Regions from separate parts of the Pseudomonas sp. TE3552 genome, predicted to be linked through region 2. Evidence: predicted binding sites of a transcription regulator. Region 2 holds the regulator's gene; each other region holds the start of a gene.

The links. The regulator sigma-54, encoded in region 2, starts transcription at its own class of promoters, with help from an activator protein. The targets are predictions, from matches to a motif close to ANTGGCATNNANNTTGCTNT.
Positions count from the first base shown of each region.
Region 1: the regulator sigma-54 is predicted to act here: its motif matches at 2,971-2,990, upstream of nirB (nitrite reductase large subunit NirB).
Region 3: the regulator sigma-54 is predicted to act here: its motif matches at 2,474-2,493, upstream of ACZ9BB_RS14815 (CmpA/NrtA family ABC transporter substrate-binding protein).
Region 4: the regulator sigma-54 is predicted to act here: its motif matches at 4,199-4,218, upstream of glnK (P-II family nitrogen regulator).

Region 1 covers NZ_JBWBQJ010000001.1:2,008,446-2,015,844, forward strand. Annotated here, with positions in the region: gene ACZ9BB_RS08835 (sensor histidine kinase) at 1-936, opposite strand, end outside; partial or broken gene ACZ9BB_RS08840 (SgcJ/EcaC family oxidoreductase) at 1,108-1,627, shown strand; gene ACZ9BB_RS08845 (bifunctional 5,10-methylenetetrahydrofolate dehydrogenase/5,10-methenyltetrahydrofolate cyclohydrolase) at 1,685-2,611, opposite strand; gene nirB (nitrite reductase large subunit NirB) at 3,192-5,753, shown strand; gene nirD (nitrite reductase small subunit NirD) at 5,753-6,139, shown strand; gene ACZ9BB_RS08860 (CBS domain-containing protein) at 6,171-6,611, shown strand; gene ACZ9BB_RS08865 (L-iditol 2-dehydrogenase) at 6,721-7,399, opposite strand, start outside.
Region 2 covers NZ_JBWBQJ010000001.1:4,369,863-4,377,261, reverse strand. Annotated here, with positions in the region: gene ACZ9BB_RS19840 (HPr family phosphocarrier protein) at 1-244, opposite strand, end outside; gene rapZ (RNase adapter RapZ) at 260-1,117, opposite strand; gene ptsN (PTS IIA-like nitrogen regulatory protein PtsN) at 1,120-1,584, opposite strand; gene hpf (ribosome hibernation-promoting factor, HPF/YfiA family) at 1,597-1,905, opposite strand; gene ACZ9BB_RS19820 (RNA polymerase factor sigma-54) at 1,985-3,478, opposite strand; gene lptB (LPS export ABC transporter ATP-binding protein) at 3,665-4,390, opposite strand; gene lptA (lipopolysaccharide transport periplasmic protein LptA) at 4,390-4,938, opposite strand; gene lptC (LPS export ABC transporter periplasmic protein LptC) at 4,925-5,497, opposite strand; gene ACZ9BB_RS19800 (KdsC family phosphatase) at 5,505-6,029, opposite strand; gene ACZ9BB_RS19795 (KpsF/GutQ family sugar-phosphate isomerase) at 6,029-7,003, opposite strand; gene ACZ9BB_RS19790 (ATP-binding cassette domain-containing protein) at 7,280-7,399, shown strand, end outside.
Region 3 covers NZ_JBWBQJ010000001.1:3,322,975-3,330,373, reverse strand. Annotated here, with positions in the region: gene ACZ9BB_RS14825 (nitrate/nitrite transporter) at 1-279, opposite strand, end outside; gene ACZ9BB_RS14820 (ANTAR domain-containing response regulator) at 550-1,125, opposite strand; gene ACZ9BB_RS14815 (CmpA/NrtA family ABC transporter substrate-binding protein) at 1,141-2,352, opposite strand; gene ACZ9BB_RS14810 (quinone-dependent dihydroorotate dehydrogenase) at 2,585-3,604, shown strand; gene rmf (ribosome modulation factor) at 3,907-4,122, opposite strand; gene rlmKL (bifunctional 23S rRNA (guanine(2069)-N(7))-methyltransferase RlmK/23S rRNA (guanine(2445)-N(2))-methyltransferase RlmL) at 4,653-6,923, shown strand; gene ACZ9BB_RS14795 (diguanylate cyclase) at 7,066-7,399, shown strand, end outside.
Region 4 covers NZ_JBWBQJ010000001.1:5,531,258-5,538,656, reverse strand. Annotated here, with positions in the region: gene xerC (tyrosine recombinase XerC) at 1-430, shown strand, start outside; gene ACZ9BB_RS25000 (HAD family hydrolase) at 427-1,134, shown strand; gene sutA (transcriptional regulator SutA) at 1,215-1,538, opposite strand; gene ACZ9BB_RS24990 (secondary thiamine-phosphate synthase enzyme YjbQ) at 1,641-2,066, opposite strand; gene ACZ9BB_RS24985 (ammonium transporter) at 2,282-3,619, opposite strand; gene glnK (P-II family nitrogen regulator) at 3,655-3,993, opposite strand; gene ACZ9BB_RS24975 (accessory factor UbiK family protein) at 4,411-4,671, shown strand; gene ACZ9BB_RS24970 (IS110 family transposase) at 4,734-5,681, opposite strand; gene ACZ9BB_RS24965 (BRO-N domain-containing protein) at 6,304-6,825, shown strand; gene ACZ9BB_RS24960 (HigA family addiction module antitoxin) at 6,837-7,100, opposite strand.

The DNA of each region.
Region 1 (7,399 bases), 2.4 Mb from region 2:
CGCATGTTTGAGGATGTTGTTGATGCCTTCCTGGGCAATCCGGAACAGGGCGATCTCCACCTGGCTGGGCAAGCGTGCTTCGCAACGCGCACTCCAGTTCACTTTGATCCCGGCGTCGCGCAGGCGATCGGCCTCTTTGTCGACCGCCTTCAGCAAGCCGAAATCGTCAAGCACAGTCGGGCGCAGGCCGCTGATCAATTGCCGGCCTTCACCCACGCAATGCTGGGCCAATGCCAGAATCGCTTGTAAGTCTTTGCCGAGTTCGTCGGGCAGTGTCGGGCAGCGACCGGCAAAACCTTGCAGACGCTGATGCAACCCGGCCAGGGTTTGGGCCAGGCCGTCGTGCAGGTCGTAGGCCATGCGTTTGCGTTCATCTTCCTGTGCCCTGAACAGCCTGTGGACCAAATCGGACATGGTGCGCTCGCGGGCTACCAGAGCGTCCAGCAGACGCTGGTTTTCAAGGTGCGCGGCCAGCAGGGTGGCGAGCAATTGCAGGGATTCGATGTCCTCGGTGTCCGGGGCACTGATGCTCACGCTATTGGCCAGCACCAACGCACCGAAGGCCGCGCCATCGCCACCGCGCAAAGGCACCCGCAGCACGTTGGGCAGGATCGCACCTGGCTGTTCCTGCCATTGCGCAATGCTCATCGCGGTATCGGCGAGGTGCTCGAGGCTGTGTAAACGATCACGGCTGCCGTGACTGGCGGTGGTGCTGATTTGCCCATCCACGCCCCATTCCAGCAGTAGCGCGTGGTCCATCGCCAGGAAAGCGCAGGCCCGTTGCAGCACGCGTTGGCGCATCGCCTCGGGAGCCAGTTGCGTCAGTTCCTGGCCGGTATCCACCAACAGCCGCAGCCGCGCGGCGCGACTTTGCGATTGTCGGTACTGGGTGCGTATGGCCAGGGCGCTACCGGGGTCATGATCAGGAGTTTGCATGGGCGGGGTCCAGCGCTGGCACGCCCGTTCGGGCAGGGGCGTTATTAAACCGTGTTAACGGGGCAGGGCGCCATCTGCCGAATGGCATAGGCAAATACCCCCGGTTGGCCGATGGCGGGGCACGTTTGGCGCGGCACAGTGTGCCCATCGACCATCACTGGAGCATCGCAAATGAAATTCAAGACCTCGGCCATCGCGCTGTTTTTCGCCCTGACCGCCCCGTTGGCCCAGGCGCTGGAAACCGTACCTTACGTTTACAGCAGCGTGGCCGAACAACCCGCTAATGTGAAGGATCGCGAAATCGCCGCACTGTTCGAGCAATGGAATAGCGCGTTGAAGAGCGGCAATGTGCAGAGTGTGGTCGACCTGTACGCGCCGAACGCCGTGTTGCAGCCAACGGTTTCCAACAAGGTGCGCACCACGCCGGCACAGATCAAGGACTACTTCGATCACTTCATGGCACTCAAGCCAGTGGGCCAGATCAACTACCGCGAGATCCGTCCGTTGGGCGCGAACGTGGCCATGGACAGTGGCGTCTACACCTTTACCCTGACCGAGGCCGACGGCAAGACCCGTCAGGTGCAGGCGCGTTACACCTTTGTCTACGAACAGGTGGGGCGGGCAGTGGAAGATTCTCAACCACCACTCTTCGGCGATGCCACAAGCGCAGGTGCTGCACGCCGGGAAATAAACAGAGGGTGTTCAATACCGACACGGCCCACTTCGAAGTGGGCCGTGTGCGTTGTGCTCAGTTCAATGCCAGGTCGTCCGCAGGCTGCTGCCCGCGGGCTTGGGCGGCGCGCTGCAACTGGCAGGCAATCAGGGTGTTTTTCAGCAGATAGGCAATGGTCATCGGCCCGACGCCACCGGGCACCGGGGTGATCGCCCGGGCGACGGTGCGGGCGCTGGCGTAGTCGACATCGCCCACCAGACGATCGCCGGATTCGCTGGCGATACGGTTGATGCCGACGTCGATCACCACCGCGCCGGGCTTGAGCCAACTGGCGTCGATCAACTCTGGCCGGCCCACCGCCGCGACCACGATATCCGCCAACCGGCACAACGCCGGGGCATCGACGCTGCGCGAATGCACCACGCTGACCGAGCAGTTGGCCTGCAACAGCAAGGTCGCCATTGGTTTGCCGACAATGTTCGAACGGCCGATGACCACCGCGTGCAAGCCGCTCAAGTCATCACCGCAGGTCTCATGCAGCAGGCGCATGCAGCCGCTGGGCGTGCACGGGGTCAGAACCTCCATGCCTTGCACCAGCCCGCCGACGTTTTCCCGATGAAAACCGTCGACGTCCTTGATCGGGTCGATGGCATGGATCACCGCCTGTTCGTCGATAGCGGCGGGCAAGGGCAGTTGCACCAGGATGCCGGTCACCGAGGCATCGGCGTTGAGTTGCGCAATCAGTTCCAGTACCTGGGCCTGGCTGGCGGTTTCCGGCAGGCGGTATTCAAGGGAACGGATGCCGACTTCCTTGGCCCGCAGCAGTTTGTTGCGCACATAAACGTGGCTGGCCGGGTCGTCGCCGACCAACAGGACCGCCAGGGCGGGATAGATCTGCTGGCCGGCCAGGGCTAGAACCTCTTCCCGGACCTCGTCGAGAACCTGGGCAGAAATGGCTTTGCCGTCGATATCGCGGGCAAATGCGGGGGTGCTGCTGGTCAAAAGAGTCACCGTTGTCTGATTAAAAAGGGGGCAGTGATCATCGAGGCGTCTTTGCGCGACGATGATTCATCAGAGACATGCAGGCAAGGGGGCTCAGGCTACCAGTTGAGGGCAGGCGAATGCCACCGCAACGCGGGAGGACCAGACAGCCCGCGATCATGGGCAATCTGTATGGGCGTTAGACAAAGGGTGTCTTTTATTCGCTGAGGTGCATGCACTTTTATGAAGCTCACCTCGCATGGCCTGCACTATGCCAAGGCAAAAAACCAAACGACCGGATCGATCACCCTGAAGGGAAACCACGTCAACCCCCCGGTAAACCCGCACTGAAAAGGCCTTTCCAATACGCCCGACGCGCAACTGGCACAAACGCTGCATTACATCGATCAAGGTCCACGCAGTGGGCCGCCCCGTCGATCAACGAAGATCGACCGGCCGAGCAGGTCGTGGGCAACATCGGTGGATCCGGCGAAGGCGCCAGGTCGAACACCGCGAACAGGCAAAGACGCCTGAAACCGAGAGGTTTCAGGCGTTTTTTTTTGCTTTTTTAACCGTGATTGGCTTTGGCTGGGTGCTTACTATGAATTCCAATGTTGCCGCATTGAACAAACTGCAGACGCTGATCGTGATCGGCAATGGCATGGTCGGACATCATTGTGTCGAGCAGCTCATCGAGCGCGGCGCCCTTGACCACTACCGTCTGCATGTCTTCAGCGAAGAGCCGATGCGCGCCTACGACCGGGTGCATCTGTCCGAGTATTTCGGTGGTCGAGATGCCGAGTCGTTGGCCCTGGGCGAAGCCTCTCTGTACCAGACGCCGGGCGTCACTCTGCATTTGGGCGTGCCCGTGCTGGAAATCGACCGAGCGCGACGCCAGGTGATCACCGCACAAGGTTGCGTCGCATACGACAAACTGGTTCTGGCCACCGGGTCTTATCCCTTCGTGCCGCCTATTGAAGGTGCGGAAGGTGACTCGCGCCTGGTCTATCGCACCCTCGAAGACCTCGACGCGATTCGTGCCGCGGCAGCCAATGCACGGCGTGGCGTGGTGGTCGGCGGTGGTCTGCTTGGCCTGGAAGCTGCCAATGCCTTGAAAAGCCTGGGCCTGGAAGCGCATGTGGTGGAATTCGCGCCGCGCCTGATGCCGGTGCAGCTGGACGAGCAGGGTGGCTTGGCGCTGAAGGCGCAAATCGAGCGACTCGGTGTTGGCGTGCACCTGTCCCGTGGCACGCAGTCGATCAGTGCTGGCGAGGAATACCGTTATCGGATGAATTTTGCCAATGACGAATTTCTCGAAGCCGACCTGATCGTGTTCTCCGCCGGTATCCGCGCGCAAGATGCGTTGGCCCGCCAATGCGCGCTGGACATCGGACCGCGTGGTGGCGTGGTGATTGACGACCAGTGCCTGACCAGCGATCCGAATATCTACGCCATCGGCGAGTGTGCGGCCTGGAATGGCAGCCTTTTCGGTCTGGTCGCTCCCGGTTATCAGATGGCCCGTGGCGTCGCGGCGCTGTTGTGCAATCAAGTCGCGGAGCCGTTCCAGGGCGCCGACATGTCGACCAAGCTCAAACTGCTCGGCGTCGATGTCGGTTCCATTGGCGATGCTCACGCCCAGACTCCGGGTGCGCGCAGTTATCAGTTCATCGATGAAGCGACGGCCAGCTACCGGCGCCTGGTGGTGGACGCCGACAGCAAACGCGTGCTCGGCGCGGTGCTGGTCGGCGACAACAGCTATTACGACACCCTGCTGCAATATACGCAGAACGGCATTGCCTTGCCGTCGGAACCGGCGAGCCTGATTCTGCCGTCGTCCACCGGCGCGCCAACCCTGGGCCCGGGCGCGTTGCCCGAGTCGGCGACCGTTTGCTCGTGCCATAACGTCACCAAGGGCTCCATCTGCTCGGCCATCGACGGTGGTTGCACCGACCTGGGGCTGCTCAAGTCGCAGACCAAAGCCTGCACCGGTTGCGGCGGTTGCGCCGGGCTGCTCAAGCAAGTGTTCGAGCATGAACTGATCGCCCGTGGGGTCAGTGTCGACAAGAGCCTGTGCGAACACTTCGCCTACACCCGCCAGGAACTCTATGCGCTGGTGCGGGTAGAAGGGGTGATCACTTTCGAAGAACTGCTGGCCAAACACGGCCGTGGCCATACCGGTTGCGACGTGTGCAAACCGGCGGTGGGCTCGATCCTCGCTTCGTGCTGGAACCAGCCGATCATGGACGCTTCGCTGGTGCCCTTGCAGGACACCAACGACACCTTCATGGCCAACATGCAGAAAAACGGCACCTATTCGGTGGTGCCACGCATTGCCGGGGGCGAGATCACTGCCGACAAGTTGATTGCGATTGGCGTGGTGGCGAAGAAATACGACCTCTACACCAAAATCACCGGCGGCCAGCGGATCGACCTGTTCGGCGCCCAGTTGCATCAGTTGCCGGACATCTGGTCCGAGCTGATTGAGGCCGGTTTCGAAACCGGGCACGCCTATGGCAAATCGACTCGCACGGTGAAGTCTTGCGTGGGTAGCACCTGGTGCCGTTACGGCGTGCAGGACAGCGTGAAAATGGCCCTGACCCTCGAGGATCGCTACAAAGGCCTGCGCTCGCCGCACAAACTCAAGTTCGCCGTCTCTGGCTGCACCCGTGAATGTGCCGAGGCACAGAGCAAGGACGTGGGCGTGATCGCCACCGAGAACGGCTGGAATCTCTACGTGGCCGGGAACGGCGGCATGCGCCCACGCCACGCCGAGCTGTTCGCCACCGACCTGGACGATGAAACCCTGATCCGTTACATCGACCGCTTCCTGATGTTCTACATCCGCACCGCCGACAAATTGCAGCGCACCTCGGTCTGGCGCGAAAGCCTGGAGGGCGGCCTGGATTACCTCAAGGACGTGATCATCAACGACAGCCTGGGACTTGGCGCAGAACTTGAGTCGCAAATGCAGTTGGTGGTCAACCGCTACGAATGCGAATGGGCCAATGCCCTCAAAGACCCGGAAAAACTCAAGCGCTTCCGCACTTTCGTCAACGATCAACGCCCGGACCCGGACATTCATTTTGTTCAGGAACGCGGTCAACGTCGGCCGATCATGGCTGCCGAACTCAACCTTATCCCTGTCACCGAGGAGAATGCCTGATGAGTCAGTCCAATACCCAGCGTGTCGAAGTCCCTGCAACCGCAGCCAATGCTCAGGCCTGGCAGGCGGTGTGCAGCCAGCAGGATCTGGTCAGCAACTCCGGCGTCGTGGTCTGGCTCGACGGCGCCCAGGTGGCGCTGTTCTACCTGCCGCACGCCGAGGGCCGCACCCTCTACGCCATCGACAATCATGATCCGCAATCGGGCGCGAACGTCATTGGCCGCGGACTGATCGGCAGCCTCAAGGGGGATCTGGTGGTTGCTTCGCCGATCTACAAGCAGCATTTCCGTCTTGAAGACGGCAGTTGCCTGGAGTACCCGGAGCAGCGCCTGCGGGTCTGGCCGGTACGCCTGAACGCCGGCGTCGTGGAAGTCGCGGCGGCTTGACCGCCGCCCTGAACCGCATCGGAGAACGTAGATGAAAACAGCCGCACAGTTGTTGACACTGAAGGTCGTGCAAAACCAGCAAGTGCACAGCATCGCACCGGACCAGATGGTCCTCGACGCCCTGAAAATGATGGCCGAGAAAAACGTCGGTGCGCTGCCTGTCATTGAAGAAGGGCAGGTGGTTGGCGTCATCAGCGAGCGCGACTATGCGCGCAAGGTGGTGCTTCAAGGACGATCTTCGGTCGGCACGCCGGTGCGCGAGATCATGAGCGCGCCGGTGGTGACCGCCGACAGTCAGCAGAGCATCGAGCGTTGCATGGCGGTCATGACCGACAGCCATTTGCGCCATCTGCCCGTGCTGGAGAGCGGCGAATTGATCGGGTTGCTGTCGATTGGCGATCTGGTGAAGGAGGCCATCGTCGAGCAGGCCGATTTGATTCGGCAACTGGAGCACTACATTCGCGGGCATTGAGAACGCTCACCGGTTTCGTCTTTGAGGTGCAGGGTAATGTAAGAAGGCCATGTCTACCGGGCAGTAGACATGGCCTGTTCGACACGGCTTCAAGTCGGGCTCACTACCGTCAGCTCATCCAATTGCCGCCATCGACGTTATAAGTCTGCGCCACGACGTAATCGCTTTCAGCCGATGCGAGGAAGATCGCCATGCCGACCAGATCCTCTGCCGTGCCCATGCGTCCGTACGGTACTTCCTGACCCGCCAGCTTTTTCTTTTCCCCGAGCGGTCGGTTTTCATAGCGGGCGAACAGCGCATCGACGCCATCCCAATGCTCACCGTCCACCACGCCCGGCGCGATGGCATTCACGTTGATTTTATGCGGGATGAGGTTCAGACCGGCCGATTGCGTGAGGCTGATCACTGCCGCTTTGGTCGCGCAATACACGGCGACGAGCGCTTCACCCCGTCGACCGGCCTGACTGGCCATATTGATGATCTTGCCGCCGTGGCCCTGACGGACCATCTGTTTGGCCGCGGCCTGTAGGGTGAACAGGGTGCCGGAAACGTTGATCGAAAACAGCCGCTCGTAGCTGTCGCGAGAAATCTCGGTAATCGGTGCGAGATCAAACAGGGCGGCGTTGTTGATCAGGATATCGAGCTTGCCTGCGGTGGCTATGACCGCCGCGATAGCACCGTCGATGGATTGCTGATCGGTCACGTCCATCTCGACCGCATAGGCATTCGGCCCCAACTCGGCCGCGGTGGCTTGCGCCCGTTCCAGGTTGATGTCTGCGATCGCGACT
Region 2 (7,399 bases):
AATTCACCAATGCCTGCAGCGCCTCATCAGCCTGTTCGCCTTCGGTACTCAGGTGGATTTTGGTGCCCTTGCCCGCAGCGAGCATCATCATTGCCATGATGCTTTTTCCGTCGACCGTGGATTCCGGTGTGCGTCCTACTCTGATCGTGCAATCCTTGAACTCACCGGCGACGCCAACGAATTTTGCAGACGCGCGGGCATGCAGGCCCAGCTTGTTGATGATTTCGATTTCCAGAGCAGGCATCGCGATGTGAATCCTTTAGCTGAGGTCGCGGTGGCGAACCTGGACGTTCTTCAGGGATTGTTGCAGGAACTGACCCAGACGTTCGGTCAGGTAGACAGAGCGGTGATGCCCGCCGGTGCAGCCAATGGCAATGGTGACATACGCGCGGTTACTGGCGGCAAAGCGGGGCAGCCACTTGAGCAGGTATGAGGAAATGTCCTGGAACATCTCTTCCACATCCGGCTGTGCCGCCAGGTAGTCGGCCACCGGTTGATCGAGCCCGGATTGCGCGCGTAGCTCCGGCTTCCAGTAGGGATTGGGCAGGCAGCGCACGTCGAACACCAGATCGGCGTCTACCGGCATGCCACGCTTGAATCCGAAAGACTCCACCAGAAACGCTGTACCAGGCTCCGGCTGATTCAGCAGGCGTAACTTGATGGTATCGCGCAGCTGATACAGGTTCAGATTGGTGGTGTTGACCTTGAGGTCTGCCAGGTCGGCGATTGGCCCCAGCAGATTGGTTTCGTCCTCTATCGCCTCCGCCAGCGAGCGATTGGCGCTGCTCAGTGGGTGACGACGGCGGGTTTCCGAAAAGCGTTTGAGCAGGGTTTCTTCGTCGGCGTCCAGATACAGCACATCGCACTGGATATGCCGGCTGCGGACTTCTTCCAACAGTTCGGGAAACCGTGACAGGTGGCTTGGCAAGTTGCGCGCATCGATGGACACGGCCACCAGCGGTTGTGCCAGTTCGGTATGAATCAGCGCGCGCTCGGCCAGTTCCGGCAGCAGGCCGGCAGGCAGATTGTCGATGCAGTAATAGCCGTTGTCCTCGAGTACATCGAGGGCGGTGCTTTTACCTGAGCCGGAGCGGCCACTGACGATGATCAGGCGCATGATTAATGACCGTTTTGCTCGTCCAGGACAACCTGATACAAGGCTTCGTTGCTCGGGGCGCTGCGCAGTTTTTCACGCACTTCCTTGCGATCAAGCATGCTGGCGATCTGGCGCAGCAGCTCCAGGTGTGCATCGGTGGCAGCTTCCGGGACCAGCAGCACGAACAGCAGGTCAACCGGGGCGCCATCAATGGCGTCGAAATCGATGGATGCATCCAGGTGCATCAAGGCACTGATAGGCGAGTGGCAACCCTTGAGGCGGCAGTGGGGGATGGCGATGCCGTTGCCAAAACCGGTGGAACCGAGTTTTTCACGGGCAATCAAAGCCTCGAAGACATCTTGCATCTCCAGATCCGGTACTTCGCGGGCGATCAGGTTGGCAATTTGCTCGAGGGCTTTCTTTTTACTGCCGCCCGGCACGTTCACCAGGGAACGGCCGGGGGTCAGGATGCTTTCAAGTCGGATCATGGGTTGGGAGTGTTAACGACCGGTCGCGCCCTGGAGGAGGCTCTGGGTCTTTTCCTTATGCTTTTTGAGTTGTTTATCCAGCTTGTCGGTCAGTGCGTCGATCGCTGCGTACATATCGGTATGTTCCGCATTAGCGACCACTTCATTGCCGGGAATATGCAGCGTGGCTTCGATTTTCTGCTTGAGCTTCTCGACCGTCATCGTGACCTGCACGTTGGTGATCTTGTCGAAATGCCTCTCTAATCGTTCGAGTTTTTCGCCGATGTAGGTGCGAAGAGGTTCGGTCACTTCCAGTTGGTGTCCACTGATGTTGACTTGCATACAGCTTCTCCTTCGTTGCCAGTGCATAAAGCGGCAGGCAGAAATACCTGCCACTGGAACGCTGTGGCGAGCCCGGCGGCTACATCAACCGCTTCCGTTCGCTGGAAGGCGCGATCCCGAGGGATTCGCGGTACTTGGCGACGGTACGACGGGCTACCTGAATGCCTTGTGCCTCCAGTAAACCAGCGATCTTGCTGTCACTCAACGGCTTTTTCTGATTTTCCGCCGCAACCAGTTTTTTGATGATCGCGCGGATCGCCGTGGACGAGCATTCACCGCCTTCGGAGGTGCTGACGTGGCTGGAGAAAAAGTATTTCAGTTCATAGATGCCCCGTGGGGTATGCATGAATTTTTGCGTGGTCACCCGTGAAATCGTCGATTCGTGCATGCCCACCGCTTCGGCGATGTCATGCAGCACCAACGGCTTCATGGCCTCATCGCCGTACTCCAGGAAGCCGCGCTGATGCTCGACAATCTGGGTGGCCACTTTCATCAGGGTTTCGTTACGGCTTTGCAGGCTCTTGATGAACCAGCGAGCCTCTTGCAGCTGATTACGCATGAACGTGTTGTCGGCACTGGTATCGGCGCGGCGCACGAAACCGGCGTACTGGGCGTTGACCCGCAGGCGTGGTACCGACTCCTGGTTCAGTTCCACCAGCCAGCGCTCATTGTCCTTGCGCACGATCACGTCGGGAACGACGTATTCGGCTTCGGTGGATTCTATCTGCGAACCCGGGCGCGGGTTGAGGCTCTGGACCAGTTCGATGACCTGGCGCAGTTCATCTTCCTTGAGCTTCATGCGGCGCATCAGCTGGCTGTAGTCGCGGCTACCGAGCAGGTCGATGTAATCGGTAACCAGGCGCTTGGCCTCGGTCAGCCAAGGGGTCTTGGCGGGCAATTGGCGCAGTTGCAGCAGCAGGCATTCGCCCAGGTTGCGGGCGCCGATGCCGGCGGGTTCGAATTGCTGGATGCGGTGTAGGACGGCTTCGATTTCGTCCAGTTCGATGTCCAGTTCCGGATCGAAGGCTTCGAGGATTTCCTCGAGGGTTTCGTCCAGGTAGCCCTGATTGTTGATGCAATCGATCAGGGTTACAGCGATCAGGCGATCGGTGTCGGACATCGGTGCCAGGTTCAGTTGCCAGAGCAAATGGCTTTGAAGGCTTTCACCGGCCGACGTACGGGTGGTGAAATCCCACTCGTCGTCATCGTTGCTCGGCAAGCTGCTGGCGCTGGTCTGGTAGACATCTTCCCAGGCCGTGTCGACGGGCAATTCATTGGGAATGCGCTCGTTCCAGTCGCCTTCCTCCAGGTTGTCCACCGTCGGGGCGGTTTCCTGGTAGGAGGGTTCCTGAATATCGGCGTTGGGTTGCTGTTCGGCTTTGTCGGCCAGGGGGTCGGCGTTATCGAAGTCGTCGCCTTCTTCCTGGCGTTCGAGCATCGGATTGGACTCCAGGGCCTCCTGGATTTCCTGTTGCAGGTCCAGGGTCGACAATTGGAGCAGGCGGATGGCCTGTTGCAGCTGCGGTGTCATCGTCAGCTGCTGGCCCATTCTCAAGACTAGCGATGGTTTCATGGCAGGGGCTTAACACCTTATTCGCCGGCGCACATGCGCCATCCACTACAGGGCGCCGAAGCGCCAAACATAAGCAAATTATATGCCCGAAACTGCAGTGTTTGCCTAGAGCGCTGTAACAATAAAAACTTATTGATTTTTTATTGAAGCAAGCGCTCGGGCACGACTGGCCAGGCACCTCAGTGCTTACAAGCGGAATTCATGACCCAGATACACTTCCTTGACCAAATCGTTGGCCAGGATGGTGGCAGAGTCGCCTTCAGCGATCAGCTGGCCATCGTTGACGATGTAGGCGGTTTCGCAGATATCCAGGGTTTCGCGGACGTTGTGGTCCGTGATCAGTACGCCAATGCCTTTGGCCTTGAGGTGATGGATGATCTGCTTGATGTCGCCCACCGAAATCGGGTCCACGCCGGCGAAGGGTTCGTCGAGGAGGATGAATTTCGGGTTGGTGGCCAGTGCCCGGGCGATTTCCACGCGACGGCGTTCACCTCCGGACAGGCTCATGCCGAGGTTGTCGCGGATGTGATGGATGTGGAATTCCTGCAGCAGGCTTTCCAGCTCTTTGCGACGACCGGCCTTGTCGAGTTCCTTGCGGGTCTCGAGGATGGCCATGATGTTGTCGGTCACCGAAAGCTTGCGGAAGATCGACGCTTCTTGCGGAAGATAGCCGATACCGGCCTTCGCACGACCGTGCATCGGCTGGTGGCTGACATCCAGGTCGTCGATCAGTACGCGGCCCTGGTCAGCCTGTACCAGGCCGACAATCATGTAGAAGCAGGTGGTCTTGCCGGCGCCGTTGGGGCCAAGCAGGCCGACGATCTGACCGCTGTCGATGGACAGGCTGACGTCACGCACGACCTGGCGGCTCTTGTAGCTCTTGGCCAGATGCTGAGCTTTCAGAGTTGCCATTACTGGGCCTTTTGCTCGTCGGTTTTCTTCTTCGGCTGGATCACCATGTCAATGCGAGGACGGGTCTCGGTGACCTTGTTGCCTGTCGCACGGCCAGCGCTCGCGAGCTTCTTGACCGTGTCGTAGACGATTTTCTCGCCTTGGGTGGTGTTGTTGTCTTTGTCGACGACTTTTGCCTTGTCGATCAGCACGACGCGGTTTTGTGCGGCGTGGTACTGGATGGTCACACCCCAGCCCTGAACAGGCTTGGTGTCGCCAGCGGTCTGCAGTTGCTCGAAGTAAGCGAGGTTGCCCACCGAAGTCACCACGTCAATGTCGCCGGCAGGCGTGCGGGTGATGGTCACGGTGTTGCCTTTAACGATCATCGAGCCCTGAGTGATGATCACGTCACCTTTATAGGTGGCAATGCCATTCTTGTCGTCCAGCTGGGCGTCGTCGGCCTGGATGCGGATAGGCTGCGCTTGATCGGTCGGCAGTGCCCAGGCGCTCACGCTTCCCAGTGCTGCGCCCAGACTGAGCAAAATAGGGAGGGTTTTAACGAGCCTCATACTGTCCTCTTACGTTAGATAGCAGGTGTATCCTGCTTTCTTTCAAGTACGCTTTCATTCCGTTGCCTGTCGATACACCGCCGGCGCCGTCGATTCTAACGGGTTGATCGGTCTGCGCATATTGCTGCTGCGGGAACACTGTCATACGGGTGGTGGTAATCAGGGTCTTGCGGTTTTTTTCGTCGAAACGCGTGATGCGTACCGAGTCAATCAGCTCGACCTGAGTGCCGTCCGGGTTGACTTCGCCGCGCTCGCTCTGGACGTGCCAGGGGAATTCGGTGCCACGGAACATGTTCAGGTCAGGATTGGCCAGCAACGTCACCTCGGTCGCTTTCAGGTGTTCGACCTTGTCCGACGTCATCTCGTATTGCAATTTGCCGTCGGGCAGGTACTGCACGCTGTGCGCGTTGACGGCGTAATAGTCGATCGCGCTTTCATCGACCTTCACCACCGGTTTGTCGAGGAAGCGTTCCGGGCTGATGTTCCAGTAGCCGACCGCCGCAAAAATCGCCGCGATGCAACCGAACACCAGGATGTTGCGAATCTTTTTGCTCAGCATGATGGGCTCACAGGTACGCGGCGTTTGCCGCATCGAGGCGGCCCTGGGCGCGCAGGATCAATTCACAGAATTCGCGAGCGGCACCTTCGCCACCACGGGCCTGGGTGATGCCGTGGGCGTGTTCGCGCACGAAACTGGCAGCGCTGGCTACCGCCATGCCCAGGCCGACGCGGCGAATCACCGGCAGGTCAGGCAGGTCGTCGCCCAGGTAGGCAACTTGTTCATAGCTCAGGTTGAGCTGGGCAAGAAGCCCGTCGAGCACAACCAGTTTGTCTTCGCGACCCTGGAACAGGTGTGGAATGCCCAGGTTTTTCGCTCGCCGCTCGACCACCGGCGTCTTGCGGCCGCTGATGATAGCGGTTTGCACGCCGGCGGCCATCAACATCTTGATGCCCTGGCCGTCGAGGGTGTTGAAGGTCTTGAATTCGCTGCCGTCTTCGAGAAAGTACAAGCGCCCGTCGGTCAGTACGCCATCGACGTCGAATACCGCCAGTTTGATCTGTTTGCCGCGTTGCAGCAGGTCAGTGCTCATTACATTACTCCCGCACGCAGCAAGTCGTGCATGTTCAAGGCGCCGACCGGACGGTCTTCGCTGTCGACCACGACCAGTGCGTTGATCTTGTGGTCTTCCATGATCTTCAGCGCCTCGGCGGCGAGCATCTCGGCACGTGCGGTCTTGCCGTGGGCGGTCATGACCTGATCGATGGTGGCACTGTGGATGTCGATGCTGCGGTCCAGGGTGCGACGCAGATCGCCGTCGGTGAAGATCCCGGCCAGTTTGCCGTCGGCTTCCAGAACCACGGTCATGCCCAGGCCCTTGCGGGTCATTTCCATCAGCGCGTCCTTGAGCAAGGTGCCGCGCTGAACTTGCGGCAGCTCTTGCCCGGCGTGCATGACATTTTCCACTTTCAGCAGCAGGCGTCGGCCCAGTGCGCCACCGGGATGGGAAAAGGCGAAATCTTCAGCGGTAAAGCCGCGGGCTTCCAGCAGCGCCACTGCCAGGGCATCGCCCATGACCAGGGCGGCGGTGGTCGACGAGGTCGGTGCCAGGTTCAGCGGGCAGGCTTCGTGCTCGACGTGAACGTTGAGGTTGACCTCGGCAGCCTTGGCCAGCGGTGAATCGGGATTGCCGGTGACGCTGATCATTTGAATGCCCAGGCGCTTGATCAGCGGCAGCAAGGTGATGATTTCGTTGGTGGAGCCGGAGTTCGACAGCGCCAGAATGATGTCATCACGGGTGATCATGCCCATGTCGCCATGGCTGGCCTCGGCCGGGTGCACGAAAAAAGCCGTGGTGCCGGTGCTGGCAAGAGTGGCGGCAATCTTGTTGCCGATGTGCCCCGATTTGCCCATGCCGACCACGACCACGCGGCCTTTACTGGCCAGAATCATCTCGCAAGCGCGTACGAAATCTGCGTCGATATGGGGCAGCAAGCCTTGTACGGCTTCCAGTTCGAGGCGGATGGTGCGTTGTGCAGATTGAATCAGGTCGCTGGATTGGCTCATGTCAGAAATCGTATAGCCTGATGAAAAGGCGGCGATTATAGCGGTAATGATCAAAACCCTCACGCAAGTTCGTTGCGGTTTGTCATTCCTTGTCACCGAATCCCTCTAAATAGATGATTCCAGGTGGGCATGTTGCTGAACGTGCCCGGCTTGGGCCTTGGGCGCTTGGCCTTTGCAGTGATATAGTTCGCCGCCAGTTCGGCCTGCCCGGGGAGGTATGTGCTTTCGCCAGAAAGCCAGGCGTCCGAGTGAGAGGCTGCATCGCAAGGAGTTTAGATGAGCGCCGATAACGCCTACGCGGTCGAGCTGAAGGGACTGACCTTCAAGCGCGGTTCGCGCAGCATTTTCAATAACGTCGATATTCGCATCCCGCGCGGCAAGGTCACCGGCATCATG
Region 3 (7,399 bases), 1.0 Mb from region 2:
GCCGAACAAGGCGCAGATGACGATCACCTGGCCGATGATCCCGGCGGTTTTTGGCGACAGGCGATCAGCCAGCATGCCCATCGCAAAACGCAATACGGCCCCGGCCAGAATCGGCGTTGCCACTACCAGCCCGCGTTGTTGGGTGGTCAGGTGCAGGTCGGCGGCGATCTGCACCGCCAAAGGGCCGAGCAGGTACCAGACCATGAAGCTCAGATCGAAATAGAGGAAGGCTGCGAACAGTGTCGGGGTATGGCCGGATTTCCAGAAGCTTGAATTCATCGCGCACCTCAGCTGTCAGGCGTATCAAGAAGGAGTCATGAGCTTGCAGGTGGGGCGCCGCTAAGGCCGCACCACCGGCCCCGTTCTCTGGGGCCAAAACGGAAAAACGCCGCTACCCGATCCGCCAGGGGGGCGAATGAGGTGAGCGACGTCTTTGTCGTAGGTGGGGCAACCGCCGTTGGTTACCTTGCAGTGATTTACTTAGCGAGATTTGTGCCAACAATCTGCTTTTGTGGCGAGGGGGCAAGCCCCCTCGCCACAATGATCAGATCAGCCAAGCAACTCACTCATAGCAATGATCTGCTCCGCCACCTGAATCAGCTTCTGCTGGCGGCTCATGGCCTGGCGGCGCATCAGGGTGTAGGCCTCTTCCTCGTTACAGTCCTTCATCTTCATCAGCAGCCCCTTGGCCAGCTCGATGCGCTTGCGCTCGGCCAGTTGCTGGTCGCGGGCGTGGAGTTGCGCGCGCAGGGCCTGGTCGCTTTCAAAGCGTGCCATGGCCACATCGAGAATCGGCTGCAAGCGCTGGGCATGGATGCCTTCGACGATGTAGGCACTGACGCCGGACTTGATCGCCCTGCGCATCACGCCTGGGTCGTGCTCGTCGGTGAACATCACGATGGGCCGTGGTTGGTCACGGGTCACCAGCACCACTTGCTCCATCACATCGCGGCTCGGTGACTCGGTATCGATCAGGATTACGTCCGGACGCACCGTTTCGACGCGTGCGGGCAGGTCAATGGTCAGGCCGGATTCGTCGATGACTTCGAACCCGGCTTCGGTCAGGGCCGCTTTCAGGCGACCGACTTTTTTCGCGGTGTCGTTGATCAGCAGGATACGCAACATATTCGCAGGCTCCTGTCAGCGGCTGGCGAGAAGGGGAGCACTGTCGCTCATGGCGTGCAGCGTGAAGCTGCGCGCATAGCCGGCCGGGTCCGAGCCGTCCCAGACTTTGCCGTCGATCAGTTGACTGCTGCGCATTTCCTGACTCCGGGCGGGCACACCGACAGCGCTGGCGGCCTCACGGTATAAGTCTAGTTGCTGGACCTGACGGGCCACGCCGAGGTAATCCGGGTCATCACGCAACAAACCCCAGCGCCGGAATTGGGTCATGAACCACATGCCGTCGGACAGATACGGCAGATTGACCTCGCCCTCGCCATGGAAGCGCATTGCATGCGGGTCTTGCCAGCGATTGCCCAGGCCATCGGTGTAATCACCGAGCAAGCGCGGTGCGATGCAATCGAGCGGAGCATCCAGGTATTCAGCGGCGCTTAACAGTTGCGCGGTGCTGCGGCGATTTTCGCGGCTGGCTTCGATGAACCGACTGGCTTCGAGGATTGCCATCACCAATGCCCGGGCGGTATTGGGGTATTGCTCGACGAAGGCGCGGGTGCAGCCGAGGACTTTTTCCGGGTGATCGGGCCAGAGGGTCTGGCTGGTGGCCATCGTAAACCCGAGATTCTGCTGCACCGCACTGGCCGCCCACGGTTCGCCGACGCAAAAACCGTCAATGCGCCCGGCTTGCAGGTGCGCGACCATTTGCGGCGGCGGCACCACCACGCTGTCGACATCCTGCAGCGGATGAATGCCCTGACTCGCCAGCCAGTAATACAGCCACATGGCGTGGGTGCCCGTGGGAAAAGTCTGAGCGAAGGTCAGTTTTGGGCGACTTTGGTGCACATGCCGATCCAGTGCTTCAGGACTGGTCACGCCCAGGGCCTGCAGGCCGTGGGAGAGGTTGATGCTCTGGCCGTTCTGGTTCAGACCCATGAGTACGGCCATGTCGGTGGAAGCGATGCCGCCGATGCCCAGGTGCACGGCGTAAATCAGCCCGTACAGGCTGTGGGCGGCGTCGAGTTCGCCGCTGACCAGTTTGTCCCGCAGGTTGGCCCAGGACGACTGGCGCTTGAGGTTCAGGGTCAGGCCGTAGGGCTGGGCGAAACCCTGGGTGGCGGCGACCACCACTGAGGCGCAGTCGCTCAGGGCCATGAAGCCGAGGTTGATCTCGGTTTTTTCCGGGGCATCGCTGCCATTGACCCAGGCCAGTGGGCCGGCTGATGGTTCATTCATCGATTTCGCACCTTCCAAAAAAAAGCGTCGTCCCAAGGCATCTGCGTGGGCAAAGCCGGGTGACGACGCCATTGTCCTTCCACTCATCCCGTCGTTGGCACGAGTGCTGATGCCTGTCAGTGGTGCAAGGCATATGCCATCGCTGGCTGTTTTTGTCGCGCGCCTCGCCTGTGGACTCGATGCGCGGCTATAATCGCCGCCTCTTTTCATCGCCACCGAGTCAAGCCCGCCCATGTACACCCTGGCCCGTCAGCTGTTGTTCAAACTTTCCCCGGAAACCTCCCACGATCTGTCCCTGGACCTGATCGGCGCGGGCGGGCGTTTGGGCCTTAACGGCTTGCTGTGCAAGGCACCGGCGAAAATGCCGGTGACCGTCATGGGCCTGGAATTCCCCAACCCGGTGGGGCTGGCGGCCGGTCTGGACAAGAATGGCGCGGCGATCGACGGTTTTGCCCAACTGGGGTTCGGTTTCGTCGAAATCGGCACCATCACTCCGCGTCCGCAACCGGGCAACCCGAAACCACGGATTTTCCGCTTGCCGGAAGCCGAAGCGATCATCAACCGCATGGGCTTCAATAACCTCGGTGTCGATCATCTGCTGGCTCGCGTCGCGGCGGCCAAGTACAAGGGCGTACTGGGTATCAACATCGGCAAGAACTTCGATACGCCGGTTGAACGGGCGGTCGACGACTACCTGATCTGCCTCGACAAGGTCTATGCCCACGCCAGCTATGTGACGGTCAACGTCAGTTCGCCGAACACCCCGGGCCTGCGCAGCCTGCAATTCGGTGATTCGCTCAAGCAATTGCTCGCCGACCTGGCCACGCGCCGGGCGGAACTGGCCCAGCGCCACGGCAAACATGTGCCGTTGGCGATCAAGATCGCACCGGACATGAGCGACGAAGAAACCGCTCAGGTGGCCCAGGCGCTGATCGAAACCGGGATGGACGCGGTGATCGCCACTAATACCACCCTGAGTCGCGTCGGTGTCGAAGGCATGGAACATGGCGACGAGGCGGGCGGTTTGTCTGGCGCGCCGGTTCGCGACAAGAGCACTCACACCGTGAAGGTGCTGGCGGCGGAATTGGCCGGTCGCTTGCCGATCATCGCCGTGGGCGGCATCACCGAGGGCAGGCACGCAGCTGAGAAGATCGCCGCGGGTGCAAGCCTGGTGCAGATTTACTCTGGCTTCATCTATAAAGGGCCGGCGCTGATTCGTGAATCGGTGGATGCCATCGCCGCCATGCGCTGAAGATTCATCTGCGGCGATGAGGATTAACTGTGGCGAGGGAGCTTGCTCCCGCTGGGCTGCGAAGCGGCCCAAAAACCACTCAATCAGGTGTGTCAGGTAAAACACAGTTGCAGGGTTTACGACTGCTTCGCAGCCGAGCGGGAGCAAGCTCCCTCGCCACAAAAGCGCTCTTGTAACGGATATATGGGCATAAAAAAGGGCTCCTCGAAGGAGCCCCTGGGCCGAAGCCCGCCGTCCGGATAGGACGTGCGTGGTTAAGTCGTTGCGTAATCAGATTGTCGTGTCGGAGTGTGTGCCCTGTATTAGCCGACGGCGTGAAGTTCGTTGAGTCTGTGGATTCCCGCAGTGCCGGTCATACCGTCCCAGTTGTCGCCGCGTCCTTCTCGCCAGCCATTGATCCAGGCTTGGCGTACCGACGGTAGAGTAAAAGGGCAAAGCTCACGGGATTTACCACCAACGCCATATTGATATCCGCGCAAAAATGCTCTTTCCAACGGATCACGCTTAAGTCTTCTCATAGGGTGTTTCCCTCACTTGTTGACTGTATTTATCGCGTCGACCTCAATCGAGGTCAGGCAGAAAAATTCTGCCGTTGGTGGCTCGCTGCCGGCGTCGCGAGCCAAGGTGTTGACGCCGTTGCGACGTCAACCTGTGTTGAGTTCTAACCAATGCGTCACATCGAGGGAATGATCGTTTTGTCATAAGAACGTAACCATAAAGATGGTATGGCCATAAGTAACATGATATTTGCCCCATGTTTATTGGCTAAACCCCGGTATGATTGGCCCTGCGCTGGATAGTGGGGCTGGACCTTTAACGAGAATGACACCTGTTGCACTTGGGGACTATTCGACGAAGGGTCGACTTATGACATTTTGTTGCATCAACTTTTTTATCTGCCCTGGCATCTAAGCTCTTTTAACCCGAGCCGCCGGGGTGGGACGGCACACCTTCGTGCCACGCGGGCGCTCTGTTAGAAAAGCGCCTGATTGAAAACCGGATCGGCAACGCGTTGCCGGTTCACTTAGCCAAAGGCTCTGGAATTACCATGTCCGATCGTTTCGAACTCTTCCTCACTTGCCCCAAAGGCCTTGAAGGCCTGCTCATCGAGGAAGCCGTCGGGCTTGGCCTTGAAGAAGCACGCGAACACACCTCGGCGGTGCGTGGCATGGCCACCATGGAAACCGCCTATCGCCTGTGCCTGTGGTCGCGTCTGGCGAACCGGGTGCTGCTGGTGCTCAAGCGTTTCCCGATGAAGGACGCCGAAGACCTCTACCACGGCGTGCTGGATATCGAGTGGCAAGACCACATGCTCAGCGACGGCACCCTGGCCGTCGAATTCAGCGGTCACGGTTCGGGCATCGACAACACGCACTTCGGCGCCTTGAAGGTCAAGGATGCCATCGTCGATAAACTGCGCACCCCGCAAGGCGATCGCCCGTCCATCGACAAGCTCAATCCGGACCTGCGCATTCACCTGCGTCTGGACCGTGGCGAAGCGATTCTGTCCCTCGACCTTTCCGGTCACAGCTTGCACCAGCGTGGTTATCGCTTGCAGCAGGGCGCGGCGCCGCTGAAGGAAAACCTCGCGGCGGCGATTCTGATCCGTTCCGGCTGGCCACGGATTGCCGCCGATGGCGGCGCGCTGGCTGACCCGATGTGCGGTGTCGGTACGTTCCTGGTGGAAGCCGCGATGATCGCCGCCGATATGGCGCCGAACCTGCGTCGCGAGCAGTGGGGCTTCACCGCCTGGCTCGGTCACGTGCCGGCGCTGTGGAAAAAACTCCACGAAGAAGCCACTGCCCGTGCCGCTGCCGGTCTGGCCAAGCCGCCGCTGTGGATTCGCGGTTACGAAGCTGACCCACGGCTGATTCAACCGGGCCGCAATAACGTCGAACGTGCGGGTCTGAGCGAGTGGATCAAGATCTACCAGGGCGAAGTTGCAACCTTCGAGCCGCGCCCGGACCAGAACCAGAAAGGCCTGGTGATCTGCAACCCTCCCTACGGCGAGCGTCTGGGCGATGAGGCGAGCCTGCTCTACCTCTACCAGAACCTTGGCGAGCGTCTGCGTCAGGCGTGCCTGAACTGGGAAGCGGCGGTGTTCACCGGCGCCCCGGACCTGGGCAAGCGCATGGGCATCCGCAGTCACAAGCAGTACTCGTTCTGGAACGGCGCCTTGCCGTGCAAATTGCTGCTGATCAAGGTCACTCCAGACCAGTTCGTCACCGGTGAGCGTCGCACCCCGGAACAGCGCCAGATCGAGCGCGAACAGGCCGAGTCCGATGCGCCGTCGAACATCGAAGCGCCGGGCAAGTACGAGAAGTACAACAAAAACGGCAACCCGATCAAACCGGTACCGGTGGTGGTCGAACAGCCGCGCCTGAGCGAAGGCGGGCAGATGTTTGCCAACCGCCTGCAGAAGAACGTCAAGGCGCTGGGCAAGTGGGTCAAGCGTGAAGGCATCGACTGCTACCGCGTCTACGATGCCGACATGCCGGAATATTCCATGGCCATCGACCTGTATCACGATTGGGTCCACGTTCAGGAATACGCCGCACCGAAATCCATCGACCCGGAAAAAGCCTCGGCGCGGATGTTCGATGCTTTGGCGGCGATCCCGCAAGCGTTGAACATCGACAAGAGCCGCGTGGTGGTCAAGCGCCGCGAGCGTCAGAGCGGCACCAAGCAATACGAACGTCAGAGCGCTCAGGGCAAGTTCAACGAGGTTAATGAAGGCGGCGTAAGGCTGCTGGTGAACCTCACCGATTACCTCGACACCGGGCTGTTTCTCGACCACCGGCCGATGCGCATGCGGATCCAGAAAGAGGCGGCCGGCAAGCGTTTCCTCAACCTGTATTGCTACACTGCCACCGCCAGCGTGCATGCGGCCAAGGGCGGCGCGCGCAGCACCACCAGCGTCGACCTGTCGAAAACTTACCTGGATTGGGCGCGTCGCAACCTGTCGCTGAACGGTTTCTCCGACAAGAACCGTCTGGAGCAGGGTGATGTGATGGCTTGGCTCGATGCCTGCCGTGACGAGTACGACCTGATCTTCATCGACCCGCCGACCTTCTCCAACTCCAAGCGCATGGAAGGGATTTTCGATGTGCAGCGTGATCAGGTGCAGTTGATCGACCTGGCCATGGCGCGTCTGGCGCCGGGCGGGGTGTTGTACTTCTCCAACAACTTCCGCAAGTTCACGCTTGAGGAAAACCTCACTGCGCGGTATGCCGTTGAAGAAATCACTGCCCAGACCATCGATCCGGATTTTGCCCGTAACGGCAAGATCCATCGTGCCTGGAAGATCACCGCTCGCTGACACTTGAGCCAGATTGGATCCACAGAGCCTTGATTTTAAAGGCTCTTGGGCTCTTTCAGTGCTGGTCAAATTAGTGGCTAATAGCTATAACTCAACCGTGGCCAAAGGGCTTTTCCGGCACCTGGCGTTTTGAGTTGCCTTTATGTCGTTACACGCCGTGCGCCCCAAGATCCTGGGTTTTATCAGCGAAGATGTTTCGGCCTGGCTGGTCGCGCTGCTGGTATTGCTGCTCGGCGGGATCCTCACGGGATTGCTGGCCTGGGCGACCCTCAATCAGTTTCACCAGCAATTGCGGCAACGTTTCCAACTGCTCGCCAGTGAACGTTACAGCCGTATCGAAGAACGTTTCGAAGATCAGGAGCAGCGCCTCGACGGCCTGCGCCGGTTCTTTGTCAATTCCGAATCGGTGGCGCGCGAGGAATTCGACGGTTACGCCAAACCTCTTTTGCTTCGCACCCAGGCCTATTCCTGGGCTC
Region 4 (7,399 bases), 1.2 Mb from region 2:
ACTGGACCTGGCTGACGGCATGGTCCAGGTGCTCGGCAAGGGCAGCAAGACGCGACTGCTGCCGGTCGGTAAAAAGGCTCGCGAAGCGCTGGAGCTGTGGCTGCCGTTGCGGGCAATGACCAACCCGACGGACGATGCAGTGTTTGTCAGCCAGCAAGGCCGGCGTCTTGGCCCTCGGACGATTCAGCTGCGGGTCAAGGCCGCCGGCGAACGCGAGCTGGGACAGAACCTGCACCCGCACATGTTGCGACACTCCTTCGCCAGCCACTTGCTGGAATCCTCTCAGGATTTGCGCGCGGTGCAGGAACTGCTCGGCCACTCAGACATCAAGACCACCCAGATCTATACCCACCTGGATTTCCAGCACCTGGCAACGGTCTACGACAGCGCCCATCCACGGGCCAAACGCATTAAAGGCGATGATTCATGACCATCCAATTGATCACCTTCGACCTCGACGACACTTTGTGGGACACCGCCCCGGTGATCGCCAGCGCCGAAGTCGTATTGCGTGAATGGCTGACCGAGCATGCACCGAACCTGGGCGCGGTGCCGGTGGAGCATTTGTGGTCGATTCGCGAGCGGGTGTTGAGCAACGAGCCGAGCCTCAAGCACCGTATCAGCGCGTTGCGTCGGCGGGTTCTTTTTCATGCTTTGGAAGAGGCTGGTTACGACCATGGTCAAGCCTCAGACCTGGCTGATCAAAGTTTTGAAGTGTTTCTGCATGCCCGGCATCAACTGGAAGTATTCCCCGAAGTCGAGCCGACGCTGGAGACGCTGGCCAAGCACTATGCCCTCGGTGTAGTGACCAACGGCAACGCCGATGTGCGCCGACTGGGCCTGGCGGACTACTTCAAATTTGCCCTGTGCGCCGAAGACATCGGCATCGCCAAGCCCGATGCGCGACTGTTTCATGAAGCGTTGCGCCGTGGCGGTGCGACCGCCGAAACCGCGGTGCATATCGGCGACCATCCCGGCGACGACATCGCCGGTGCCCAGCAGGCGGGGTTGCGAGCGATCTGGTTTAACCCAGCGTGCAAAGTGTGGGAAGCCCAGAAGGTGCCGGATGCCGAGATTCGCAGTCTGACCGAGTTACCTGGGTTGTTGGCCCGCTGGAATTCAGCCGATATTTGAGGTGCTGCGATCTTTTGATTTTCGCCCATGAAAAAGCCCGCAGCGACGGCGGGCTTTTTCAGCAAGCAAGAAGCAGGCGCTTAGATAGGCCGGCTGCCGTACTTGTTATCAGGTTTCTTGGGAGGATCGGCGACCACATTGGCCTCCACTTCCTGCACCTTGCCACCCCGTGCCAGAAACTCTTCCATGGCCTTGGCCAGGGCATCGCGTTCCTTGTTCTTGGCTTCGACGCTCGGCAGCTCATCGACCGATACCGCAGCCTTGGCCTTACCTTTGGCAGTTGGAACGGGCACATCACCGCTGTCGTCTTCAGCGACATCTTCTGCCGCCGCTTCAAGGCCTTCTTCGGTTTCGTCGTCGTCGCCTACTTCGAGGTCGTCGTTTTCCAGATCATCGTCGCTCATGTTCTACCTCATGACTTGCGAAAAGCAGATTAGTTATAGCCCAGCTTTGCCCTCTGTCGAAGGCTGCCGGAAAAAAATCAACCACCGCTGGTGACCAGCGGTTTATGCCCCTTCACCGTGCACGGTGGCGAGGACTTTACGGGCACCGCCATGATCACGGTGCTCGCCCAGATAAACGCCTTGCCAGGTCCCCAACGCCAACCGGCCTGCCGAGATCGGCAAACTGAGCTGACAGCCAAGCACGCTGGCCTTGAAGTGCGCCGGGAGGTCGTCCAGGCCTTCGTCGTTATGCTCATAGCCGTCTGTTCCTTGTGGGATCAGACGATTGAAAAATCGTTCGAAGTCGCGACGTACCGCCGGATCGGCGTTCTCGTTGATAGTCAACGACGCCGAGGTATGCTGTAGCCACAAATGCAACAGACCGACCCGACATGCCTTGAGTTCAGGCAAGCCGGCGAGTAACTCGTCCGTTACCAGATGAAAGCCCCGGGGCCGTGCCCGCAGGGTAATCAGAGTCTGTTGCCACATACAGTTCTCCGCACGTTCGGGGCGCATTCTAGCGCGCTCTGGGAAAAAACAAAGGCCCTAATATTCCTTCAATCGTGTAAGCCATTGGCCGCAGAAAAACGCCCGTCGTAAACGCGCCGGAACCTGTGTGAAAAAACCTTTCAGCCCTTCCTTCACTGACAAATTCCAGACAAAAAAATGCCCGGCAAGCCGGGCATTTTTTTATGCGCGCGTGCTTACAAGTTGTAGCCGCGTTCGTTGTGAAGCGCCAGATCGATACCGACTGCCTCTTCTTCCTCAGTGATACGCAGCCCCATGACGGCGTCCAGGACCTTGAGAATGATGAAGGTGACGATCGCGGTGTAGATCACCGTGAAGCCCACGCCTTTGCACTGAATCCAGACTTGGGCCGCGATGTCGGTGACAGTACCGAAACCGCCCAGCGACGGTGCCGCGAACACACCGGTCAGGATCGCGCCGAGGATACCGCCGATACCGTGCACGCCGAAGGCATCCAGGGAGTCGTCATAACCGAGTTTGCGTTTCAGGGTGGTGGCGCAGAAGAAGCACACCACGCCCGCCGCCAGACCGATCACCAGTGCACCCATCGGGCCCACGGTGCCTGCCGCCGGAGTGATTGCAACCAGACCGGCCACCACACCCGAAGCAATACCCAGTGCGCTTGGCTTGCCGTGGGTGATCCACTCGGCAAACATCCAGCCCAGCGCCGCAGCAGCGGTAGCGATCTGGGTCACCAGCATCGCCATGCCCGCAGTGCCGTTGGCGGCGGCAGCAGAACCGGCGTTGAAACCGAACCAGCCGACCCACAACATCGCAGCACCCATCAGGGTGTAGCCGAGGTTGTGCGGAGCCATCGGGGTAGTCGGGAAACCTTTACGCTTGCCCAGCACCAGGCAGGCAATCAGACCGGCCACACCGGCGTTGATGTGCACCACGGTGCCGCCCGCGAAGTCCAGCACGCCCCAGTCCCACAATAGACCGCCGTTACCGGACCAGACCATGTGCGCGATCGGTGCATAAACCAGGGTGAACCAGATGCCCATGAACACCAGCATGGCGGAGAACTTCATCCGCTCGGCGAAGGCGCCGACGATCAGCGCCGGGGTAATGATGGCGAAGGTCATCTGGAAGGTGACGAACACCGCCTCAGGGAACAGCGCCGCAGGCCCGGTCAGACTCGCAGGCGTGATACCGGCGAGGAAGGCCTTGTTCAGACTCCCGAAGAACGAGTTGAAATTGATGACGCCCTGTTCCATGCCGGTGGTGTCGAACGCGACGCTGTAGCCATAAATGACCCACAGAATGCTGATCAGACCGGTAATGGCGAAGCACTGCATCATCACGGAAAGAAGGTTTTTGGAGCGAACCATGCCGCCGTAGAACAGCGCGAGGCCGGGAATGGTCATGAACAGCACCAGGGCTGTCGAGGTCATCATCCAGGCGGTGTCGCCGGAGTTGAGGACTGGGGCCGCCACTTCGTCTGCCGCCATGGCCAGGCCGGGCATTACGAGGGACAACAGGGCTCCTAGCCCTGCGATTTTACGCAGAGTCATATTGTTTTCTCCTGGGGCGTTGGGTTTGTGGCGGCTTAGATTGCGTCGGTATCGGTTTCGCCGGTACGGATGCGAATCGCCTGTTCCAGATTGACCACGAAGATCTTGCCGTCACCGATCTTGCCGGTGTTGGCGGCCTTGGTTATCGCCTCGATAACCCGGTCCAGATCCTTGTCGTCAATGGCGACATCGATCTTCACCTTGGGCAGAAAATCGACCACGTACTCCGCGCCGCGATACAGCTCGGTGTGACCCTTCTGCCGACCGAAGCCTTTGACTTCAGTAACGGTAATGCCCTGCACGCCGATCTCGGACAGCGACTCGCGCACGTCGTCCAGTTTGAACGGCTTGATGATGGCAGTGACTAGCTTCATGAAAACTCTCTCCCGAATTGGTGGACTTGCCCCAGGAAAACAAACCCGACTCAAGTCTAAGCGCAGTGCCTGGCTTTGTAACGCATCGTTCGGCCTTACCTGCCCGTCCGACGCCAGCTAACCACTCCGCACGAAACTTCCCCCGTTCCGCTTGGCGCACTGCATTCGTCACAGCGACTGCATCAGTGCATGGGTCACCAGCGACTAAGCAGAAAGCTTGCCATCTATCCAAAACCCATTGATTTCAAGCCCTTGGCCGCTGCCGCAGGCCCCTCCAGCCGATTGACGCAACGGTTACGCACAACAACAGTGCGCGGCCATCCACTCGCATGCGCGAAAAGCGTGCATCGCAGCCGCCGAGATTGACTATAGACACTGCGTGATACACTGCCCGCCATTGTTGACAGGACATTTCCCATGCTCGCGCCAAAAGACTTCCTCGACGCCCTGAGCGGCACCGCCTCCCGCCTCTTCAGCGGCGATACTCCACTGCCAAAAAGCGAAATCGAAAGCCAGTTCAAAGCGCTGCTGCAGAGCGGCTTCAGCAAGCTGGATCTGGTGAGCCGTGAAGAATTCGATAGCCAGATGGTCGTGCTGGCACGCACCCGCGCACGGTTGGAGAGCCTTGAGGCGAAAGTGGCGGAGCTGGAAGCGAAGCTCAATCCACCGACCGAGTAACCCCACCAATCCCCTTTGACAATGGGGTCTATGTGGGAGATTCTATGGTTGAGGGGAAGCCCTCAACTGACTTTCGGTTGGTATTCGTCCTGCCCCTTTAGCAGAGCGAATACCACCCGAGCGAGCTTTCGAGCCAGCATCACCAATGCTTGAGTCGTGCTGAAACCCCGAGCTCTTTGTTCTTGATAAAAATCTTTCCAGGCCTCGGTGCGACTCGCCGACATTGCCGCATTGTGCAGCAGCCGCCGAGCTTCCGGGTCACCGCGCTTGGTCAAACTGCGGCGGCCATCTTTTTGCCCCGATTTTGATACCCGCAAATCCATTCCCAGAAAGGCGATAAAAGCATCCGCGTTTCTGAAGTCACCCCTCTGAAACGCCGTGATCAAACGCGCGCCTGTCAAAAAACCAATGCCTTCCACTTTCAGGCAGCGTTTTAACTGGCCCAGCAAACCGGCTTCTTTGAGCTGATCGTTGATCGTCTTCTCGATCAGCATCTCAAGCTGTTGCATGGACTTCACTTGTTCGGCAAAAGCGGTCTTGAGCAGCGGCTCATTGGCCCAGCTTTGCACCAGGCCGACCCTTGCCTGGACCAACGCCGCCCGGCGGCGGAAAAGACCCAGAAGCTGGCGGTATAGCGGGGATGGCGGGGTCCATGGGTGAAGCTCTTCATGTTCATTTTTCAGATACCGAGCAAGCAGCTTGGCATCCAGTGCATCAGTTTTGGCGCGGACCTTCACACCTTCGCGGTAATGCTTGAGTTCATAGCCGCCCACCATGTAAATCACGCATCCGGCCTCGTAGGCCAGATCGGCGAACTCCAAGTGGTAGATATTGGTGGCTTCGACGGCAATGGCCACCGTGCTCGGCAAGGCCTTCAACCACTTCTTGATGGCTGTTTTGTTGTTGGGAATCTCTTCAAGCAGGCTCAGTTCGGCGTGATAAATCACCAACTCATTCTTGGCGACATCCACGCCCACGATCGGCTTTGAAGCAGAAACCGGCATTGCCATAGGATTTCCTCCGGGATATGGTTTTAAGCACTTGAAGGGCTCACCCAGGGGCGCAGGCTTGTTCCTATCGTCGGTCTAGGCCAGATGCATTCTTTATCGGCGCTTGGGTGAAAGGAGGAGGGGCGAACTCTCCCACGGTCTGTACTGCGTCAACAGTCAGAATCGAGCCTTGTCCCTTCTCCTCCCTTCAAGTCCTACCATACAAGCGAGCCTGCTCGCGATAGAGTCACTACGGTGTTCCAGCAGCCCCTTGCTGGAACGACCACCCCTGTAGGAGCTGCCGAAGGCTGCGATCTTTTGATCTTTAAGCCCTCAATAACCCCGGCAACGTCCTACAAGAAAACCACCGCCGTCCGATTGCGTCGCAAAGCCCCGGTTTCTAAGCTCACTCAATGCTGAATGTTCAGCACTGGGTTTGGCGACCTGGATAACATCCGACGCACTGCGACCACGTTCGAACCGGGGAATTATCCCATCTCGAATTATGGCGGCTGTGCGTGGGAGACCTTCGGGTCTGCCGGTTTCCGGATGCACCGGTTCGCCAACCCACGTATAGCTGCCACCCTTTTCGTTTGGCGACGATCAGAGGCAGTTTCCTTCATACGAATCCGGGAGCTGCACCATGGACGAAAACTATCTAATCCCCCACATCTTCACCCGCCACAAACTTCACCTCCACGCCCTACTCCTGGAAAACCAACCCTGGTTCAGCGCCCGCGACCTGGGCCGGTTGCTCCGTCTCTTCCTCGACGAACGAGCGCTACGCAAACTCGATCCCGACCAACACCAAACCGTACCAATGCTCATCCACGGAGCCATCGAAAACACTCTCCTGATCAGCGAATCCGGCGTCTACGCGTTACTGATTTACCACTACTGCCCCGAATACCGAGGCCTGCGCGAATGGCTAACCCACGACGTAGTGCCAGCTCTCAGAGACGCCCAACAACCCACCTCAACCGAACGCCCGATTCTGAGCCTGCTGAATTGGCCGCAGATGTCATTGAGTTTGCTGCACTGGAATAACCAGCCGTGGATTCGGTTGCAGGATGTTCCGCAGCTGCTGCCGAATGAGGAACGACCGCGAAGTCCGGTCAATGCACCGTGGTGGAAGCGTGCTTCGCGGGTGCTGCAGTCTTTTTAATTACCCGAAGCTCACCCACGCTCGATTTCGGCTCTGCGCTGATCGTAGGTCGATTGCAGGTTTAGCCAGAACTCGGGCGTGGTTTTCAGGTAGCGCGAGAGCTTCTTTGCGAGCTCAGGACTGATACCACTCTCCTGCATCACAAGGGCCCTCACGTCACCCGCGCCTTCATTCAACAAGCGAGCTAGCCCAGCCGCCGTAATGCCCAGAGGCACTAGAAACTCCTTTTCAAGGATTTCGCCAGGATGAATCGGCCGCATTCCAGAATTGCTCATTTCCCTTCCTGAGGGCTCGATCAACTGTGATCATAAGCAGCCACGTCGATCCGACAAGTGCGTCCGTGAGTTTTCACCGAAGTCCTTCATTTATCCAAGACCGGTCCTACAAAAAACTAGCTGCCGCCGCTGATTACGCCTAAATACCGGCCGCGACATAACCTTTGTAGCAGCTGCCGAAGGCTGCGTTCGGCTGCGCAGCAGCCGTGAAATCAGAACACGCGGTGCATCTGGCAGACCGCACAACTTGAATTTACGACTGCTGCGCAGTCGAACGCAGGCTCCGCCAGCTGCTACGG